Regions from separate parts of the Bacillus sp. z26 genome, predicted to be linked through region 1. Evidence: riboswitches for the same ligand, from Rfam matches in the RefSeq annotation. Region 1 holds a riboswitch; the other holds the start of a gene.
The links. A riboswitch is a leader RNA that binds a small molecule or an ion and turns the genes downstream of it on or off. The one in region 1 is predicted to bind thiamine pyrophosphate.
Positions count from the first base shown of each region.

Region 2: another riboswitch for thiamine pyrophosphate. It lies ahead of thiT (energy-coupled thiamine transporter ThiT); the one in region 1 lies ahead of AC4G3K_RS09060 (hypothetical protein).

Region 1 is NZ_JBZFQM010000002.1:799,166-809,942, forward strand. Features, by position in the region: gene thiE (thiamine phosphate synthase) at 1-296, opposite strand, end outside; gene thiD (bifunctional hydroxymethylpyrimidine kinase/phosphomethylpyrimidine kinase) at 293-1,108, opposite strand; gene thiM (hydroxyethylthiazole kinase) at 1,105-1,860, opposite strand; gene AC4G3K_RS09060 (hypothetical protein) at 1,860-2,108, opposite strand; TPP riboswitch at 2,194-2,296, opposite strand; TPP riboswitch at 2,363-2,464, opposite strand; gene AC4G3K_RS09065 (metal-sulfur cluster assembly factor) at 2,648-2,956, opposite strand; gene AC4G3K_RS09070 (prolyl oligopeptidase family serine peptidase) at 3,028-3,789, opposite strand; gene AC4G3K_RS09075 (Cof-type HAD-IIB family hydrolase) at 3,936-4,754, shown strand; gene AC4G3K_RS09080 (hypothetical protein) at 4,830-4,967, shown strand; gene AC4G3K_RS09085 (DUF3813 domain-containing protein) at 4,967-5,161, shown strand; gene AC4G3K_RS09090 (YitT family protein) at 5,200-6,042, opposite strand; gene AC4G3K_RS09095 (DegV family protein) at 6,178-7,035, shown strand; gene AC4G3K_RS09100 (DUF3941 domain-containing protein) at 7,124-7,258, shown strand; gene AC4G3K_RS09105 (YajQ family cyclic di-GMP-binding protein) at 7,384-7,875, shown strand; gene AC4G3K_RS09110 (SDR family oxidoreductase) at 8,137-9,009, shown strand; gene AC4G3K_RS09115 (SDR family oxidoreductase) at 9,241-10,107, shown strand; gene AC4G3K_RS09120 (LacI family DNA-binding transcriptional regulator) at 10,174-10,777, opposite strand, start outside.
Region 2 is NZ_JBZFQM010000002.1:901,689-912,465, forward strand. Features, by position in the region: gene AC4G3K_RS09600 (ABC transporter ATP-binding protein) at 1-878, shown strand, start outside; gene AC4G3K_RS09605 (hypothetical protein) at 982-1,230, opposite strand; gene AC4G3K_RS09610 (alpha/beta-type small acid-soluble spore protein) at 1,532-1,750, shown strand; gene fumC (class II fumarate hydratase) at 1,820-3,208, opposite strand; gene AC4G3K_RS09620 (HPr family phosphocarrier protein) at 3,594-3,890, shown strand; gene AC4G3K_RS09625 (transglycosylase domain-containing protein) at 4,008-6,017, opposite strand; gene AC4G3K_RS09630 (hypothetical protein) at 6,126-6,290, opposite strand; gene AC4G3K_RS09635 (universal stress protein) at 6,579-7,079, shown strand; gene AC4G3K_RS09640 (helix-turn-helix domain-containing protein) at 7,243-7,707, opposite strand; gene thiT (energy-coupled thiamine transporter ThiT) at 8,011-8,601, opposite strand; TPP riboswitch at 8,715-8,815, opposite strand; gene AC4G3K_RS09650 (dicarboxylate/amino acid:cation symporter) at 8,885-10,144, opposite strand; gene AC4G3K_RS09655 (hypothetical protein) at 10,530-10,700, opposite strand.

The sequences.
Region 1 (10,777 bases):
CTAACTTTTTGTACCGGTAGATCATCCTGTCCGATATGAATACCATCCGCATTAAGAGCAATCGATAATTCGAGATCATCATTTACAATAAACGGTACATCATATTGTTTACAAAGGCGCTGGCAGTTTTTTGCAAATTCCAGATATTTAGTTCCTGAGAATGCTCCCTCACCCTTTTCCCGAAATTGAAAAGCAGTGATTCCCCCTTTTAATGCTTCTTCAAGCACTTCTAATGGATTGTTTAAGATATTTTGTGAACCCATTACAAAATAAATACGAAGGAGATGTCGATTCAATTTAGAATCACCTCACATTTTTCATACTGATTATAGGCAAAATGATTCGTCGGCCCATGCCCATGTCCCAATTGCAAATCATATTTGATTCCCATTTGGATGAATTTTTTCGCCTCTAAAATTGCTCCAAGGGTCGAATATTCATTTGCAAGAAAAGCCGTAATCGCTGCAGAAAAGGTACATCCTGTTCCATGCGTATTTTTTGTGTGTACTCTTTCCGATTGCAAACTGAATGTCTCTCCACCCACCAAATAGACTGTATCCTCAGCAACCTGTTGATTATCTATATGGCCGCCTTTAATGACCACGCATTCTGCTCCATAGCTCATCATGATTTCTGCTGCCTTTTTTCTATCATCTGCAGTTACGATGTCTATTCCACTCAGTACTTCCGCTTCCGGTATATTGGGCGTAATCATAGTAGAGATAGAGAATAACTTTTTACGCAGGCTGTGAACTGCCTTTTCATGCAATAGACTCGCTCCGCCTTTTGCAACCATAACCGGGTCAATAATAAGTGGGATGTCGAGATCCTTTAGTACGTGGTATACTTCCTCAATAATTTCCTCAGAATATAACATACCTGTTTTAATCGCTGCTACATTAAAATCTTCAACAAGTACTTCAATTTGCTTCCGAACAAACAAAGGATCAACAGGATAGATTTCATGTACTCCGTTTGTATTCTGCGCTGTTAAAGACGTAATGGCTGATGTCCCAAATACTTTTAACTCCTGAAAAGTCTTTAAATCAGCCTGGATTCCTGCTCCACCACCACTATCAGAACCAGCAATCGTCATAACTACTTTCATATCAAGTCCTCCCCTCTGGATAACCGATTCAATTCATTTAAAATAACTGTCTGGAAATCACCTACATAGTTAGATTGTTTACCGGCCAAACTGCCGATAAGTTTATATTCATGTAAAAGTTCCTGCAAATGGACAAGATTTACCTCCTTGATTGTCAATGCAGCAGCAGAAATAGCACTTAACAAGCACCCTGTACCGGTAATCTGTGTCATGTTGATATGGCCTCCTTCTACCATGGTGCATATGGATCCATCCGTTAAAACATCTTTCTCTCCAGATACAATCACAAAGCAGTTATATAAATTGGCGATTTTCTTTGATTCCTTTTTAAGATCCATCTCACCCGATCCACCATCTACTCCCTTTTGTGTCCAGTCGACACAAGCAATGGTGGCAAGCTCCCCTACATTGCAACGAATCAAAGTAAAATCAATTTCTTCCAAGAATTCCTGAACACTTTCTTTACGAAATGTACTCGCTCCCACGCCAACCGGATCAAGTACAACTGGAATACCATGGATATTTGCTGCCTTTCCGGCTGTCAGCATAGCTTCTTTTGTCCGTTTATTGAGTGTTCCAATATTAAGGAGTAAAGCATCTGCTTTACTGACAATTTCCTCTATTTCATTTTCTTCATCAGCCATAATAGGAGCTGCTCCAACTGCCAATAGGCCGTTTGCCTGTAAAGGTGCTACCACATAATTAGTCATACAATGAATAAGTGGCTTCCTATTCCTAATTTGTTTAAGCATTATCTTAACCCCTCCGGAATCCAACTTTGTTTAGACATCACCATTTCTCCAAAAATCCACTCGTACAAAAAGCTTTTATGGAAAAGTTCTATTAACTTGTTTTGCTTTTGTTCATGGGCATGGCGCACATAATAGTTCAAACTCTCTATTGGCAATGTTCCATCGGCGAGCTTTAATATGAATGGATAATCAAACCTCCCTTTCCAGCAAACATACTCCTCTCTTCGCACTTCGTTGCAAAATGCCATTTTCAGCCCTCCATTTTTTGGTGGACGTATGGAAAAAGACCCTTTAATAGTGTGGGTATTTCACATACTAAAAAAGGGTCTCATATCAACTGATGATATTGCTCCCTACGTCAGTATTAACTGTACAGGTTCAAAGGGTCAGGTTTTACCTTCTCAACTCGCATTCATGAGTCCCCCCGCAATCAAAACTATTTAATTGGAAACAAAAAAAGCTCTTCTAAAAACCTGAAGAGCTTTTCGCACATATCCAATAGGCCTATGTACTAATTGCTCCCTACGCCAGTGTTAACTGACAGGTTCAAAGGGTCAGGTTTTAACCTTCTCAACTCGTATAATGAGTCCCCCCGCAAATAATTTGATTATTTTTACTTTATCAGAAATAAAAGCTATTTTCAATCCAGTATGCTAATTACTTTATGCCATTTGCTAATATGGATTTTGATTCAATCGCCTTTTTTAAAGTTCCCCGTTTCCTCATTACCACTGCATAAAAGAAGAGAGCCCATAAAACAGCTCTCTCCTGAAAATTCTTTTCTCAATTATCGGATGCCCAAGGCAATTTTTGCATAGCGGGACATACGATCCTTTGTCCATGCCGGTGTCCAAACAATATCCACATCTACATTTTTCACTTCCGGCAGTTCTTTTAATGCATACCGTACCTGATCGACAATGGTACCAGCCAAAGGACAGCCCATAGCTGTTAAAGTCATTTTAACTGTGACGTCACCTTCTTCAGTCATGTCCACATCATAGATTAACCCTAGGTTTACTATATCAATACCCAATTCTGGGTCTAAAACTTCTTCTAATGCACTCATAATACTATCTTTCATGTCTTGGTCCATATTCATTCTCCTTCCATTACATTCATGCTTCAATCCTACCAAACTTTGGGCAATCTGACCATTCTTATTCCTTATACAAGCTTCTCTTCTATCCAGTTTACAGCCTCTAACAACCCTTTTCTTGTTACAGCGTGTCCGGCATTTTTTTCAGATATATAAGTAATCATCCCTGTTTCTACTTTTTCTTGGTGTTTATCAATAAATGCACGACTACCTGCAATAGGTACGACCGGATCCATTTCCCCATGCCAGATGAAAAGTGGCCGATTTCTTAATTTTTCAGGTTGCAGGGATAAATCAAATTTTTCAAGAGAACTGAATACTTTCCATTTCTCTTCTTCCGTAAATCCCAAATCAATTCCCTGTTTCTCAAATTCATTCACTTGGTACTCTGCAAACTTTCTATAGGCCGGATTCCCCATCATACTTACTCCAACACGAATCCAATCATATTGAGTTAACGCACCAAGCGTCGTGATTGCGCCCATAGATGTCCCGCCAAGGCCTATACAATCATAAATCGCTAATCCATGTTCAGTGATATATTTTTTAATTATATGAAGTTCTTTTATGGAAGTTATGACAATTTTCCAAAATGACCTAGATAAATTCTGTGTATCCCCATCTTCACGTTCCCCGTGCAAGGACGCCTCGGGCAAAAATACTCTGAAACCTTTTTCTGCCAGGAGGTAAGCATAGTGTAAATTATGTTCTTTGGCGCTGGTGAACCCATGAAGAAATATAAATCCAGGAATAGGGACATTATTCATATCCTGCTTACCTACAATAAGCATGGGAATGTGTTCTACATATACTTTTTCTACTTGTATCATTGTTATTCCCCATTCTTTACATATATTTTACAAACCAAACAATACCAATAAACCTTTATACTTGTTATGATATATAAAAGAAGATTCTAAATGGAATTAATTTAACTTATAATTCTAGAATAAACTTAATTTAGAAGGAGAGCCATATGACAGATAAACATTTAATTGTACTTGATTTAGATGGAACTTTGTTGAAAGATGATAAAACCATCTCTCCTCGTACTAAAAACGTATTGCAAACATTACAAAATAATGGCCATGAAGTCATGATTGCAACGGGCAGACCTTACCGTTCCAGCGAACCATACTATCGTGAAATGCAATTTAAGACACCGATTGTAAATTTCAATGGTGCCTTTATCCATCATCCCCTGCATTCAGACTGGGGCATGCATCATTCACCGCTTGATATTAAAGTTGCCAAAGAGATCGTGGAAGCTTTGAATGATTATCGTTTCCACAATATAATCGCCGAAGTAAAAGATGATGTGTATTTCCATTACCATGATGAAAAATTAATCGATATTTTTCAACTCGGAAGCCCTAGTGTAACTACAGGAGATCTCCGCCAATTTTTACAGTCGGCCCCTACATCCATGCTCATACATTCCGATGAAAATGATGTTGCCGAGATCAGAAAACATCTTTCAGATGTCCATGCTGAAGTTATTGATCACAGGCGCTGGGCAGATCCATGGCATGTTATAGAAATCGTAAAAAGTGGGATGAGTAAAGCCGTTGGTGTTGATTTGGTCGCAAAAGATTTAGGGATATCCAGAAAGAATATTATCGCATTTGGCGATGAAGATAATGATTTAGAAATGCTTGATTATGTTGGCACTGGCGTCGCTATGGGTAATGGCATCGAACAGCTGAAAACGGTAGCTAATCATATTACGTTATCGAATGAAGAGGATGGAATAGCCGTCTTTCTTGAAGAAAAATTCAATATTAAGTCTGCGTGACTAACAATATCTCCTGTTGGTTATGATAAAAACGACTCGTTTTAGAGTCACAACTTGAATGCGGGAGGTTTTTCCATGGGAAAAAGGAATAAATCAAAGCGCTTTGTCCAACAGGGTAAGACCGCTGTTTCCAAACATAGTGAGCGATTCCCATATCGGACAACTATGGAAGAGGCGGAAGCAGCAGAAAATTCTACCTGTGGAGGACTGTAATGCGTAATGAATTATTTAACCGTGCTCAGAAAGCAGTAGAATTAGCCCAGATAAAAGGCTCTAATCAGCAAGAATTAATTACCAAAGCACGCAATGAGCTTTCTTCTGCATTTGCAAACTCTACTCTGGCTGAGCAGGCTCAATTGCATACCATGCAGGATATACTGGATTCCCTAGAAAAGCATTCAAACTAATGAAAAAGAGCACAAGACTAAGGTCTTGTGCTCTTTTTTTAATCTTTACGGAAAGAACCGATAACACCGGTAGATTGAACGATATTCGTAAAGGCATGTGGGTCGACTTCCTGAATAATACTCTGCAAATCATAAAGTTCATAACGGCTGATTACAATCATCAGCATATTTTTATCTTCACCAGTAAAGGCTCCGACAGCAGGAATCATCGTAATTCCGCGTACCAACTTGGAATGAATGGCCTGTTTCAATTCATCGGCGTGTCTCGTTACAATCATAGCCGTAACTTTTATATGTGTTGTATGAATAGCATCAATCACTCTCGTAGATACATATAAGGAAATCATGGTATAAAGTGCCTGTTCTTCTGAATACATAAGACCAGCTATTGCCACAATAGCTCCATTCAGCATTAAAAAGTAAATACCAATTGGCTTATCATTGATCCTTGAAAGAATCATTGCCACAATATCCATACCACCCGTGGATGCACCAAATCGTAAGGTGATTCCAATACCGGCTGCTCCAATTACACCACCGAATACAGCATTTAGAATAATATCATCGGAATAGGATTGCACAGGTAAAATTTCCAAGAATAAAGACATTAATAGAACTGCTATAAAACTGTACATTGTAAATGAACGCCCAACCTTAAACCAGGCTAGAACAGCAATTGGAATATTAAGAGCAAGTAATAATACCCCCGTTGATACATTGATATTCGTAAACATGTCCAATGCTGCAGAAATAATTTGTGCTGTACCCGTAAACCCACTCGCAAATATGTTCGCGGGAATTAAGAAATAGTTCATTGCAATTGCATTTAATAAAGCTCCAATCACAACAGCAAGTACTTTTTTTGTTTCATTCCAAACCAATTTTAGCTCCTCCTTATGTTGACAACTACAAATAAATTCCCCATGATAAGATAGGTGTGTGAACAATTTTGTTTTCTAAAAAAGATTGTAGACTTATAATTAAACTAAGAAAATTTTAAAAAAGTAGGTGTCTATATGAGTGTACAAATTTTGGCCGATAGTGCAAGTGATTTGCCATTAGAATACTTCCAGGATAACAACATCATTCTTTTTCCATTAAAAGTACATCTTGATGACAATGAATATGATGATCAAGTTACCATCAAACCAAAAGTAGTCTACGATGCCATGCGATCAGGAAAATCACCTAAAACATCACAGGTGTCTCCACAAAATTTTTATGAAAAATTTGAACAGCTGGCAAAAAATAAACAACCCGGCCTTTATATCGCCTTTTCTTCCGAATTAAGCGGTACCTACCAAACAGCGGTTATGATGAGAGACGAAGTTAAAGCTGAGTACCCAGATTTTCATTTGGAAATAATAGATAGCAAATGTGCATCCTTAGGATATGGTCTAGTCGTCATGGAAGCCGTACGCAAGGCTGCCAAAGGAGCCACCATGGAAGAACTGAAAAAAACAGCACAGTTTACTGCCTCCCATATGGAACATTTGTTTACCGTGGACAATGTGGAATACCTGGCTCGAGGCGGACGAATATCCAAAACTTCAGCTTTTATCGGCGGATTATTGAATATCAAGCCACTGTTAAATGTTGAAGATGGTAAACTGATCCCACTAGACAAATTCCGCGGCCGCAAAAAACTAATGCAAGCCGTAATCGATACCATGAAAGAACGCGGTGACCAATTAGATAAACAAATAATTGGTATCAGCCATGGTGACGACATCGAAAAGGCTATGGAATTTAAGCAATTGATTGAAGAAAATTTCCACCCAAAATCTGTTTATATTTCATCTGTCGGCGCAACTGTTGGCGCACATGCCGGTCCAGGAACAATCGCTATTTTCTTCCTAAACAAACTATCCTGACTCTGTATTCTGATGTATACATATTTTTCCCTACTAGCAACATACTAGACATATTCACAGTAAATAAATTGCAAGGGGGATAGCACACATGGCCTATCATACTTCAGATAACAATAAAAAAGCCAGAGATAATCAAGCTAAGCATGAATTAAAAAATATCCAGGAAGAGAAAAACCGAAAAGCCGGGAAAAAATCTTTTTCAAAAAAAACTGATCACTTATAAGTAAAATCTCCATCTCACATCTTAACTGTGTATAAAGAGGATTTCAATTAAAATCCTCTTTTTTAATTGTATTTGAACTTATATAGAGGTTTTTTTATAATGAAAATAAAAAACGGAGGGATAATATGGCTAAAGAAAGCTCATTTGACGTTGTTTCAAAAATTGACCTATCCGAGGTATCAAACGCTGTTACGATGGCTGTGAAAGAAATTAAAACACGCTATGATTTTAAAGGAAGTAAAAGTGATATTCATCTGGAAAATGAAGAACTCGTTCTTGTTTCTGATGATGATTACAAAATGGAGCAACTGAAAGATGTTTTAATCAGTAAACTGATTAAACGTGGCGTTCCTATAAAAAACCTTGATTATGGAAAACTGGAGGGTGCTTCAGGCGGGACAGTTCGGCAAAGAGCTAAATTGGTACAAGGCATAGACAAAGAAAATGCCAAGAAAATCAATGCTATCATTAAAAATTCAGGTAACAAAGTAAAATCCCAAATACAGGATGATCAAATCCGCGTGACGGGAAAAAACAAAGATGATCTTCAGCAAGTTATCGCCGCGATTAGGGAAGCTGATCTTTCCATCGAGGTTCAATTTATCAACTTCCGCTAGTAGTTACATAGGCTGAAAGAGAAAAAGCTTAAATAAACTGCACCTCTATTGCCAAATCCAATTTAACAATTGCAGGTGCAGTTATTATACTGGATTTACTCCGAATGAATAATCATTTCTATCTATTTTAAGACCCTCTTCAACTACGTTGCACCCCTCTTTTTATTACCAAACAGCTAAATAATTATACTTTCCAATGTTTCTTTTTCCATAAATGAGGAATAACAATAGGGAAACATTAATTGGAAAGGATGTTGCGAAATGAATGAAGATATAAAAACCGGTAAAGATGGATTTCCAGCCCAAGAACAGGATACTCAACCAGGTGTAACTAAAGAAATGAAACCTGAGCCAAAAGAATTCGATGAAAATTATAAAGGCAGCGATAAATTAAAAGGAAAAGTAGCAATTATCACAGGCGGAGACAGTGGGATTGGCCGATCCGTTGCCCACTATTATGCTAAAGAAGGCGCCAACGTTGCGATTGTGTATTTAAATGAACATGAAGATGCGAATAAAGCAAAAGATTTAGTAGAAAGCGAAGGCGTACAATGTATGCTATTGGCTGGAGATGTCGGTGACAGTGCTTTTTGCCGTGAAATCGTTGAAAAAGTTAAAAGTGAATTCGGCAAAATTGATATCTTAGTCAATAACGCAGCTGAACAGCATCCTCAGGAAAGCCTGTTGGATATCAGTGATGAACAATTAGAAAAAACATTTAGAACCAATATCTTTTCACAATTCTATTTAACAAAAGCCGTCCTTCCTCATTTATCTAAAGGAAGCTCAATTATCAATACAACATCTGTAACAGCCTATCAAGGTAACGCACAATTGATTGATTATTCTTCAACAAAAGGTGCCATTGTTTCCTTTACCCGTGCACTTTCCAATAATATTGCCAGCAAAGGAATCCGCGTGAATGCAGTTGCACCGGGTCCAATTTGGACACCATTAATTCCAGCTACATTCGAAGCTGATAAAGTAGCTGAATTTGGCCAAAATGTGCCACTTGGACGCGCAGGTCAACCATCTGAATTGGCACCTACTTATGTTTATTTAGCAAGTGATGATTCCAGCTATGTCAGCGGACAAGTACTCCATGTAAATGGCGGATCTGTTGTTAATGGTTAATTGATCGACTATTTAGTTCGGTACTATTTTCAAATGAATGGGTAACAATGCCTTGTGATTGTTACCCTTTTTCTATCCCTTTCTTCTAATTTTAGACTATTTCTTAAATCAAAATAATCCTATTAAAATGCCAAACATACAATCTATTACTTTATGCTTTAGGAACATGTTTGATTTCTCCAAAGAGTGGAAAAGTAGACACATAGATAAAAATAATGGAGGTATTTAGTTATGAGTGAAAGATTTGAAAGTGCACCAGGACAGGAACAGGAAGTTCAACCAGGATTGCAGCATAAAATGGATCCTGAACCAATTACCGTTTCATCTTCCTATAAAGGCAGTGGTAAATTAAAAAATAAAGTTGCTATTATCACAGGTGGTGACAGTGGAATCGGCCGATCCGTTGCAGTCTACTATGCCAGAGAAGGTGCTGATGTCGCGATTCTTTATGTCGACAGAGAGCAGGAAGATGCTGAAAAAACAAAAGAGCTTGTGGAAGCGGAAGGCCGTAAATGCTTATTAATCACAGGAGATGTCGGTTCTGAGGAAGTTTGTATAAACGCTGTGGAAAAGACAGTGGAAACATTCGGCAAACTTGATATTCTTGTTAATAATGCCGGGGAACAGCATGTTCAGAAGGAATTTACCGACATTACAGCAGAACAATTGGAACGTACATTCCGAACCAATATATTTGGTTATTTTTACATGGCGAAAGCAGCCTTAAAACATCTTCCAAAAGGCGGAAAAATCATCAATTCTGCCAGTGTTACAGCCTATCAGGGGAATCCATTGTTAATTGATTACTCATCGACAAAAGGGGCGATTGTATCCTTTACCCGTGCCCTCTCCAATAGTATTGCTCCTAAAGGTATTTATGTTAATGCTGTTGCACCAGGTCCTATTTGGACACCATTGATTCCAGCCTCCTTCTCTGCAGAACAAATCGAGGAAAGCTGGGGACAAAATACTCCGCTGGGACGTATTGGACAACCCGATGAGTTAGCTCCAACCTATGTTTACCTGGCAAGTGATGATTCATCCTATGTATCTGGTCAAACTTTGCATGTGAATGGCGGCAGTGTCGTTAACGGATAAACGATATATTATAACAAACGGTGAAGAAACCAGATAACGTTTCTTCACCGTTTTTTTATCAAGTTATTAAAGTAACTCCTTTTTGACAACTGAAGACCGAATAATTAGTTGATGCGGAATAATCATGCGCTTGGTCGGCCCCTTGGGGTTCTTAATTTTAGAAATCAATAATTTGACGGCCTGATATCCCAATGTTTCAATATCAATATCAACAGATGAGAGCGGAGGCTTTGACAATTGTGAAGTTAAAATATTATTAAAGCTTACAACTGAGATATCCTCCGGAACACTGATATCCATCTCATCGAGCATGTTTAGTACACCAAGCGCCATAAAATCATCTGCTACAATCAAGGCTGAAGGAGGCTTTTCGAGATTCATTAATTGTTTGACAGCTTCTTTTCCACCTTCAAGCATAAAATCTTCATGAATCGCATATTCCTTTAAAATTGGTATTCCAGCTTCCTTCAATACTTCTTCATATCCTCTCATCCGTTCAATCGTGACGACAAGATGAGCACTACCCCCAATAAAGGCGATATCCTTATGGCCATTCGACAGCAAATACTTAGCTACATCTTTACCCGCCTGAAAATTATCGTTGTCTACGTACGTAATACTGCTATCATGCATAGGAGGCTTTCCGATAACAACAAACGGGTACTTCATT
Region 2 (10,777 bases), 100 kb from region 1:
ACCGTGATATTGCAATGGTTTTCCAGAACTATGCCCTGTATCCACATATGAGTGTGTATGATAATATGGCTTTTGGATTAAAGCTACGTAAATTTGATAAAGCTGAAATCGATCGCCGTGTGAAGGATGCTGCGCGTATTCTTGGACTTGAAGAATATTTAAATCGTAAACCAAAAGCCCTATCCGGTGGTCAACGTCAACGTGTTGCATTGGGCCGTGCCATTGTTCGTGATGCTAAAGTATTCCTTATGGATGAACCTTTGTCAAATCTTGATGCTAAATTGCGTGTACAAATGCGCGCCGAGATTGCTAAGCTCCACCAAAGATTGAATACTACTACCATTTATGTGACGCATGACCAAACTGAAGCAATGACGATGGCTACTCGCCTTGTTGTTATGAAAGATGGCTTAATTCATCAAGTTGGTGCACCTAAAGATGTTTACGAAAAACCCGAGAACATCTTTGTAGGTGGATTTATCGGATCTCCTGCTATGAACTTTCTTTCTGGTTCTTTAGAAGATGGCTATTTTGTAACTGGCAGTACACGCATTGCTGTTCCTGAAGGTAAATTAAGCTATCTTCGTCAAAAAGGCTATATAGGCAAAGAAGTAGTACTTGGTATTCGTCCAGAGGATATTAATGATGAACCTATATTCATAGATGCTTCTCCAGGTTCAACAGTTACCTGCCAAATTGAAGTAGCAGAACTCATGGGTGCTGAAACAATGCTCTATACACAAATTGAAGGCCAATCCATCGTAGCACGCATTGATTCCCGTACTGATATCAAACCAATGGATACCTTGAAATTAGGACTTGATATGAACAAAGCTCACTTCTTTGATAAAGACACTGAGGTTAGAATTCGCCCTTAATATTTGAGTTAAATGAAGCCAATTTCCTTTATGGATTTGGCTTTTTTGTTTCTTTTCAGATACGGTACTGCCCTTTCCTTTTTACCAGACCTCTAAAAAGACCCTAAATATCCATTTCATGAATCGATATTACTTTATCTTTTCCACATTGGCTGCAAGACAAAAGATGTCTGCATATAGACTGGTTCACCGATTGAGGGTCACCATCTATTTCCTTCTGTATATACGTTTCCAGATATGCACTGTAATCATCGTAGTAATCCATAACCTTTCCAAAATCATCCATATTATTATGACATGCTATACATGGATATACGATGGAGGTTAGACCATTGCATAAAGGACATTCCATACAACCCGCCCCTAACTTCGTCTTTCCATTAGCGTTTCACTTAATCAGATTTTTTATGTTTATCTAGGTCAATTAATATTTACCTGTTTACACAATGTCAGTCCCCCAATTTTTTCTAATTATATCTGTGTATAAATTAAAATGAACCTTTCCATACTAGCTACTAGAAAGACGAAAACTTATAACCTTGGGTCAAGCCGTTAAAGGGCTTTGGGGATTCCACACGATAATCTCCTACTAGTCGGTTCAAATCCGACTGACCCAACCAAACTAAAATTAATTTTTATGGAGGAGCTTATACATGAATCAAAATAGATCAAACAGCAATTCATCTAATGAATTGGTTGCTCCAGGAGCAGCAGAAGCAATCAATCAAATGAAATACGAAATTTCTAACGAATTCGGGGTACAACTGGGTGCTGATACAACAGCGCGTGCGAACGGATCTGTTGGAGGAGAAATTACCAAAAGACTGGTTCGTATGGGCGAACAACAAATCAGCGGTAAATCTCAATCTTAATTAAAACTTCATAATTTAATGGACAAAACCCCCTTCCGTATATTCCGGAAGGGGGTTACTTTTCGTTATTTAAGATTTCTGTTTGACCATATCTTTCGGATTCACCCATTGATCAAATTCATCCGATGTTAAATAACCTGATTTTAAGGCTGCTTCTTTTAATGTACTATTATCTTTAAAAGCAAGCTTGGCAATTTCAGCTGCTTTCTCATATCCAATATGCGGATTCAATGCTGTTACGAGCATAAGTGAGGATTCTACATTCTTTTGAATACTTTTTATATTCGCCTCAAGTCCTACCAAGCAATTAACCCTGAAAGATTTAAGAGCATCTGACAATAATCTGGCTGATTGCAGGAAGTTATACGCAATGACAGGTTTGAACACATTCAATTCAAAATTACCCTGGCTGGCTGCAAATCCAATAGCTGCATCATTTCCAAATACTTGTACTGCAACCATTGTTAAAGCTTCACTTTGTGTCGGGTTTACCTTACCAGGCATAATAGAGCTTCCAGGTTCATTGGCCGGGATCGTAAGCTCTCCAATTCCACTGCGAGGGCCGCTTGCCAACCAGCGAATATCATTGGCAACCTTCATGGCATCCATAGCCAGTGCTTTTAATGCCCCGTGTGCATAAACGATTTCATCATGGCTGGTTAGTGCATGAAATTTATTTGGTGAAGAACTGAAGCTATAGCCAGTCTGTTCAGAAAGATAACCCGCTGTTTTATCGCCAAATTCCATATGTGCATTAATACCCGTTCCAACAGCTGTACCACCGATCGCCAGGCTCAGTAATTTCTCTGAGCTTTCTCTAATCATCTGTTCAGAACGTTCAAAGCTATATCTCCAACCGCTTATTTCCTGGCCAAGTGTTAATGGAGTAGCATCCTGCAAATGGGTACGTCCAATCTTAACAATGTCCATGAATTCCTGTTCTTTTTCTTGAAGCACTTTTATAAAAGCAGTTATTTCAGGTAGTACATTTTTATGAATTGCCTCATAGGCAGCAATATGCAGGGCAGTAGGATATGTATCATTAGAACTTTGCGACATATTTACATCATCATTTGGATGCAAGGTTGCTTCAGACCCATTTTCTTTCAACCATTCATTCCCTTTACGTGCCACCACTTCATTAATATTCATATTACTTTGAGTACCGGACCCAGTTTGCCATACTTTAAGAGGAAAATGATTATCTAAATTTCCTTCAATAATCTCATCACAAACATATGATATGGCATTCTTTTTTTCTTCAGCTAAATTACCTAATTCATAATTGGAATATGCCGCCGCTTTTTTCAGTTCTGCAAAGGCATATACAATCTCAATCGGCATTAATTCTTGTCCAATCTTAAAGTTATTACGGCTGCGTTCTGTTTGAGCTCCCCAATAACGATCAGCTGGAACACGTACTTCTCCCATTGTATCTTTTTCAATCCGATATTCCACCTTCATCATCCCCTATTTAAAATTATCTCACTATTAAGAACATACTCTCTATTATGGCAAACGGTCAAATGATAGCGCTTAAATTTTATTCTTAAAAGACTCCTGTATTCCAAAGCGCATGTCTAATAAAAAAACCAAAGTCATGACAATAGCTATACCAAGCGTGACAAACCCATCTATTATGTATACAATTATCAAGTTAAAACAGATAATTAACCTCTTATCTACATAAATAGAAAATAAAAATATCTCATGTTGAAAACTATACCGAGATTATTCCAGTTCACCATAATATCCCCACACTATCTATTTTTTGTTTAACTGATATAGCATCGGGTAAATAGTATATATATCCTTCATAAACACAGATGAAAAGGTGAGATAAATGGAAAAATATGAAATGGGTTCTACTGAACTTTCTATTGACAAACAAATTACACTACCACAATTAATGTGTATTGCACAATATGCCAAAAACTATGATGGATCAATAAATCTGGAGAAAAATGGCCAGGAAATTGATGTTAGAAATATTTCTTCATTAACAGCATTTTTCTTAACATTAGGTCAAGATGCTCATATCAAGGTTCTTGTTAAAGGGGAAAATGCACAAGCTGCAATCGATCATATCGAAAATATCTGTCTGGAAGAGAGTACTGAGTTAACTCCATCAATGTCTTAATCCAAAATACAGAAAAGCACATTTGAAACCGTAACATTTACGATTTCAAATGTGCTTTTTTCATTTTCACTTAACTGATAATCCGGATCCATATTTTATCTGAGGAACATCCCACGCTTAATTCTTCCAGCGATTGAGCCAATCCTCAAAACTCTTATTGATTTTTTCCTTTTGCTCAATCCAATAGTTTTTAAAACGATTCTTTTCTGCTTCCTTCTCCATATCATTAATGGTTGGGACATCAAAAGTTTCACGTTCCATATTTTGCAATGCACCTGTCATAATTTCTTTAAAAACAATATTTGCACCTCTTGTTTTATCTTTTAAAAGATACTGATTAACTGTCGTTCTGTCATATCCCATCCACACTGCACCAACGAGGTTAGGAGAATAGCCGACAAACCATTCATCTTTTACCGCATTTTGCGCTGACACTCCATTTACCTGAGTTGAACCTGTTTTACCGGCTATATCTCTATTCTGTACTTTTGCATTTGTTCCGGTTCCATCTTCATGCTCTACGACACCCTTAAGCATCGCTGTCATATTTTCTGCTACTTCTTTTGTCGTAACCTTTGTTTCTTTTCCTTTAAATTCATCTACTTCTTGTCCATTGGCATCTTCAATCTTTTGGATAAGATGCGATTCCTGACGTATTCCTTCATTTGCAAAAACAGAATAAGCAGAGGCGATTTCTAAAGGAGATACACCTTCATGTAAACCTCCTAAAGCCAGACCAAGATTTCGATCCTCCTTTTTTAACTTAATGCCAAACTTCTCTGCATAATCTATTCCAGTTTGAATACCTATTTCATTTAAAAGCCAAACAGCAGGGATATTTTTAGATTTATAGACAGCCTCAAACATAGGGATCTCCCCCTCATACTGGTCATTATAATTCTTTGGGTTATAATCTCCGGCAAATTTCATTTCCTCATCTATAATTAAATCTGCGGGTTTATATCCCTTTTCAAGAGCAGGCGCATATACCGCAAGCGGCTTCATAACTGAACCTGGCTGGGCCTTTAATTGGGTTGCCCTGTTGTATCCAAGAAAAACATGCTCCCCTCTTCCCCCCACCAGTGCCCTCACGCCCCCTGTCTTGGGATCAAGTAAAACTGCACCGCTCTGCACAAGCTCATTTGTATTTGAACCTTTGGCGAATAAATCATCTTGTTGATAGACCTTTTCGATCGCTCCCTGCATACTTGTATCTAATTCAGTATAGATTTTGTACCCGCCCGTTAATAACTCATCCTGGACAATTCCATATTCTTTACTGGCTTCCGCAATCACTTGGTCTACATAGTATGGATACATGCCTTTTAACGGGTCGCTTAATTCTGTCAATTTAATTTCAGTATTAACTGCTGATTCTCTTTCTTCATCCGTAATAAAACCGCTATTTTTCATTTGCTTGAGCACGACCTTCTGTCTGTTTTTAGCGGCATCATAATTTTTATATGGATCTAAAGAAGAGGGTGCGTGTATTAAACCGGCCAGCAAAGCAGCCTCTGATAAATTAATTTTTTCAACTTCTTTACCAAAATATACTTTGCTGGCATTCTGAATTCCCCAGGCTCCATGACCAAAATAAATTTGATTTAAATACATTTCCATGATTTCATCTTTTGTGTATTCACGTTCAATCTGGCTGGCAATTGCAACTTCTTTCAGCTTTCTTTTTAACGTTTGTTCAGGAGTTAGCAACGTTATTTTTGCCAGTTGCTGCGTAATGGTACTTCCACCCTGTACGACTGAGCCTGCTGTGAAATTTTTGTATGCAGCCCGAATAATTCCTTTATAATCAATCCCAGTGTGTTCATAAAAACGTCGGTCTTCTATCGAAATCACTGCATCAATAACATGTTGCGGAATTTTATCGATTGAAACACCTTCCGTTTTATTTGCTGAAATTTTACTTGCCTCTTCTCCATTCATGTCATAAATAATAGTTGGCTGCATAAGTTCAGTTTTTAAATGAGACAAATCTACTTCCTGATTAAAAAGTATATAAAAAAATACACTTATGATAAGACCTACAAAAGATATTCCAAGCAGAAGAATCTGTAATAGACGAGAATGGTCGAATATACCCAGTGCTTTTTTAAAATACTTTTGACGCATCCTTATTTCCCTCCACTTATAATCAATTAAATTTATATGTATTTTTACATATTATACACAAAAAATAAAAAAACAACTGATAGACAGTTGTTTACCTTCACTCTATTTTCATTTAATAAACTCATTATTCGAGGCTTCAATTTCCTTATGCAATATCTCCATATACATATAAACAATTTGCTTTACTTTAACATCTGCTCCCAAAACATCCAAATGAGTTAAGCATTTTTTTATAATAGGGTGAATACCTTGGGGTTGTTTATCTTTGAACATCCACATCACCTCTTTTTTCTATAACACAAGAATACAGGAAATTTACCGGTATGACCACTGGTCTTTTGTCATATTTATCTAATTATCGATTAGTTTAGAGATATCGTACAATATAATCGTTTTCTCCAGCAAATTAAGTAAAATCAGGTCATTTGATACTTTACACTTATTGCTACAGAACAGCATCTTATAGGCAGATTGATACAGAGATACATGTAATATGTTTCCATCCATCTGATTTAGGATAAATAATAAAGGAGAGAAAAAAATGGAAGGGACTGAATCTATATGTTCAAACATATATTAGTGGCGTTTGATGGCTCAGATTCGGCAAAATTAGGTTTATCAATGGGACTAGATCTTTGTAAGAGTAATGAAAACTCATTGTTGTCAGTTGTATATGTTTATGAGGAAACTAATGAGGCCTCTATTCCAGATGAAACATTTGTCACTTCCAGCAATGCACCATTCTATGCAGACTCCAGCCAGGGTCAAACCATCTTATCAGAAAAGAGTCATCTAATAAACAACAGCACATCTACGAGTACTCAGCTTGAGGAAATTGAAAGATATGTAAACAGTCTTGAAGATAATAATTTGATTCATTCACATTTTGTTGTACTCGAAGGGGACACGGATGATATGATTCTCCAATACGCAGAGAAAGAAGGTGCCGATTTAATTATTGTCGGCAACAGCAGCAGTTCCGGCCTTCGTAAATTATTCCTTGGAAGTATTTCCGAAAAAATTATAAGTAATTCCAATTGCCCTGTTTTAGTCGCTAAATAAAGACTAAATGTACCTGATCCTACTAATATGACCTCCTGCTTTTCTGCAAAGAAACAGGAGGTCATCCATTTGCCTTCTCAAATCGAAAACTCCTTAAATTAAAAGAGACATTCCAGGAAAACTTCATTCATATGTACCGCAGGAATCTCTCTTATTCCAAACATTATGATTGCAGAACTTTATTGACTAATTCTTTAAATTTACTATGGACATCGTTTTCATTTAATGAGCTATAAATCCGGTATTGATCCTCGTCCAGAATCCGGTAGTGTTCACTTATCATATTTTGCTGCAGAACATACCCTCCTTCAAGCAGAATATCTTTCCACCATACCTTGCCGCCAAGCATTTTTTCTTTTCTGTAATCAATTCTTTCTCTTGAAACCGTTTCAATAACTTCGAGTGGATCCCCGCCAAATAATGTCTGCACAGTTAAGGTTTCACGAAACAATGAAACGACAGCCACAACAGTTGTCCAGCTTGCTTCATTGCGTTCCTTTTCGATCTGCACCAATGTTTTTTTGGAAATTCCTATTATTTCAGCCATCTTGTCTTGTGTATAATCAACCTCCACACGGATTAATCTCATACGTTCAGATATTAGACGAATAATCTCATCCTTACTCATAAACATCCCTCTTCCCATCTATAAATTAATATTTTATACTCTCCACAATCAATGTTCACTACTACTATTATAATAGAAATAAATGGAAAAGAGGTACTATAATGTATATATTTACTAATTTTTTTATATTCCCTTGTTCTTCTTCCTAAAAACCTACTTAGAATAAAAGTAAAGGTCAAAAGAACCAGTCTATACTAAAAATAATAATTCATTAAGAATAGAGAAATAGTACACAGTAGGTATAAGCGAAACACAAAAAGGCTCTCAATGATGTTGAGAGTCCAGATATAGTGATTTATTCATTTATGAATGATGTGCGGGCTTTCTGAGGATGACTCGCGGTGCGGCAGCAAATAAAAGCATCATAATAAATCCGCTAACAATCACACTTGGCAACATGTAGGATAAATTATACAGTAACGAAAATACAGCGACCGATTGGCCATCGGCCGAACCAGAACCAAAGAACACGATTCCGGCAATAAAATGAGCGATAAAACGCAGAGTACTACCGAGTAAGATTCCCATTAGGACCATACCAGAAGTTTTCAAGTCCTTCTTTCTAATTCCTTCTCTTTCAACATACTTAAACACAAGTCCTGCTAAGCCAACTACCGTATAGGCAACAATATAATCAAGGAGCCCTTGAATAGGGTGCATGATATAAGCAGTTCCTGATAATATTTGCAATAGACCAAGCAGTAATCCAGTTGTTACACCCCCTTTGACACCCCAGCGATACGCCATTAAAAAAACAGGTACCATAGCAATTGACACGCTTCCTCCCTGCGGCCATAAACTGAAAGACAGAACACTGGCCAATAAATCAAAGATAAATGCCAAAGCAGAAAAAACAGAAATCTCCACCATAAATAATAATCGGTTGTTTCTCATTGTACTTCCCCTTTCTATCAAGAGTTTTGAATAGTCATCTCAAGTCTTGATCGGGCATAAACAAAATACAAAAAAGCAATGCGCGCACAAAATGGCTCGCATTGCTTACATTTACATTCATTCAGCCACATTCCTACGCTAGTGTTAACTAACAGGTTCAAAGGGTCAGAACTCATTCGTTCACTCTCAGCCACTGGCTCCCCTTGTGGAATACTATTCATTTCTTACATCGTACTAATTTTGCCATCTATAAGCAAGCATTTACTTTTCAAAACTAAACTAATTAGGCAGTCATTTCTTCTACTTCTATTTCTGATGCTTCATTTTCCCTTTCTTCACGTTTCTTTTCAGATTCAGCAATGATAAGGGCACAGGATGCATCTCCTGTAATATTAACTGCTGTTCTAGTCATATCAAGTAAACGATCAATACCCAAGATCAATCCTACACCTTCAACCGGAAGGCCAACCTGTCCAAGAACCATGGTCAGCATGATTAATCCCACACCTGGTACTCCCGCTGTTCCAATACTTGCAAGAACAGCTGTTAATATTACGGTAATTAATTGCGTCATCGTAAGTTCCACGCCATAGGCTTGGGCAATAAATACAGTGGCAACCCCTTGCATGATAGCTGTTCCATCCATATTAATGGTAGCACCAAGTGGCTGTACAAAACTGCTGATGCTTTTTGGTACTTTTAACTCTTTTTGTGTAAGCTCCATAGCTACCGGCAAAGTTGCACTGCTCGATGAAGTACTAAAACCTACTGTCATAGCTGGGAAAAACTTCTTGAAAAATTCAATTGGATTACGTCTCGCAAATATTGCAATGGCTCCCCCATATGTGAAAATGGTATGAATCAGCAATGCCAATAGAACGACGATCATATAAAGACCCATATTTCTAATAGCTGGGAGACCCTGATTGCCAATAGCAGTTGCTATCAAGGCAAAAGTCGCATACGGTGCTGCTTTCATAATAAGGTTAACTAAATACATCAGTACCTCATTACCTTGCTCCAAGAGGTTAATAATACCCTTTGTTTTCTCACCAAGAGCCGTAATGGCAATCCCAAAGAAAATAGACATTACAATTACTTGGAGCATATTTCCTTCAGCCATCGCCTGAATTGGATTCTTTGGAATGATATTAATGAGAGTTTCAGAAAAAGAGGGGGCTGTAGTGGCTGTATATTCAGCCGAGGCAATATCAAAATTACCTCCATTCCCTGGTTTAATGACTAAGGCAAGGAATATACCAATTGTGATGGCAAATGCAGTTGTAGACAGGAAATAAAGAATTGTTTTACCACCAATCCTGCCGAGTTTTTTAGGATCACCCAAACCTGCTGTACCCAAAGTGATTGAAATGAGTACAATCGGGACTACTAACATTGTGATGGCATTAATAAACAGATTGCCAATTGGTGAAAATGCTACAGTATTTAAGATTTCAAATAATTGAGGTGAAAAAATATTAAGAGCTAATCCTACAATCGCACCAATAAATAATCCTAATATAATTCTAATTGTAAGGTTCATAGATGCCCTCCTTCAATTTTTTATATTATCAATTTAATAATCCTCCCTAATAAGGAGGATTTATCAAAAGTACATCTAACTAATCAGATGCATTTTTTATTATTATAATATAATAATAGTAGATTATTCCTAAGATGACAATGGAAAGAATTACAGGAGGGATTTATGGTGTTACTGAGTCTTAATTTGAGCTAAATTGGATCTAAGAACGATGTAGGAAATAATAATAAGTATCGTATTTCATGGGATATTTTTTCTTAGTTCTCTTTATATATATATAACGAACATTTTCCATTTTCAACAACTCATCCAAAAAAAAAAGACGCAATATATACGTCTTTTCGGAAAACAGCTTGCCGTTTATCAAGTTATATATATATTATAATTAATGATTTTTTAAATCTACTTGCTTCTTGTACTCTGATGTATTTTCAGCCATTATTTCATTACCCAGAACAAAGGGACCTGAAATAAACACATTCGTAAATATTTCATTACGCGATTTTGTCTTTTCAATGATTACTCCCTGCACTTTGAATTTAGATACGATATCCACCCACACAGTCTCCACCTCTATTTTATACTAATCGATACACATATACCCATGCCGTCAACCCTCAAACCTGAATATGA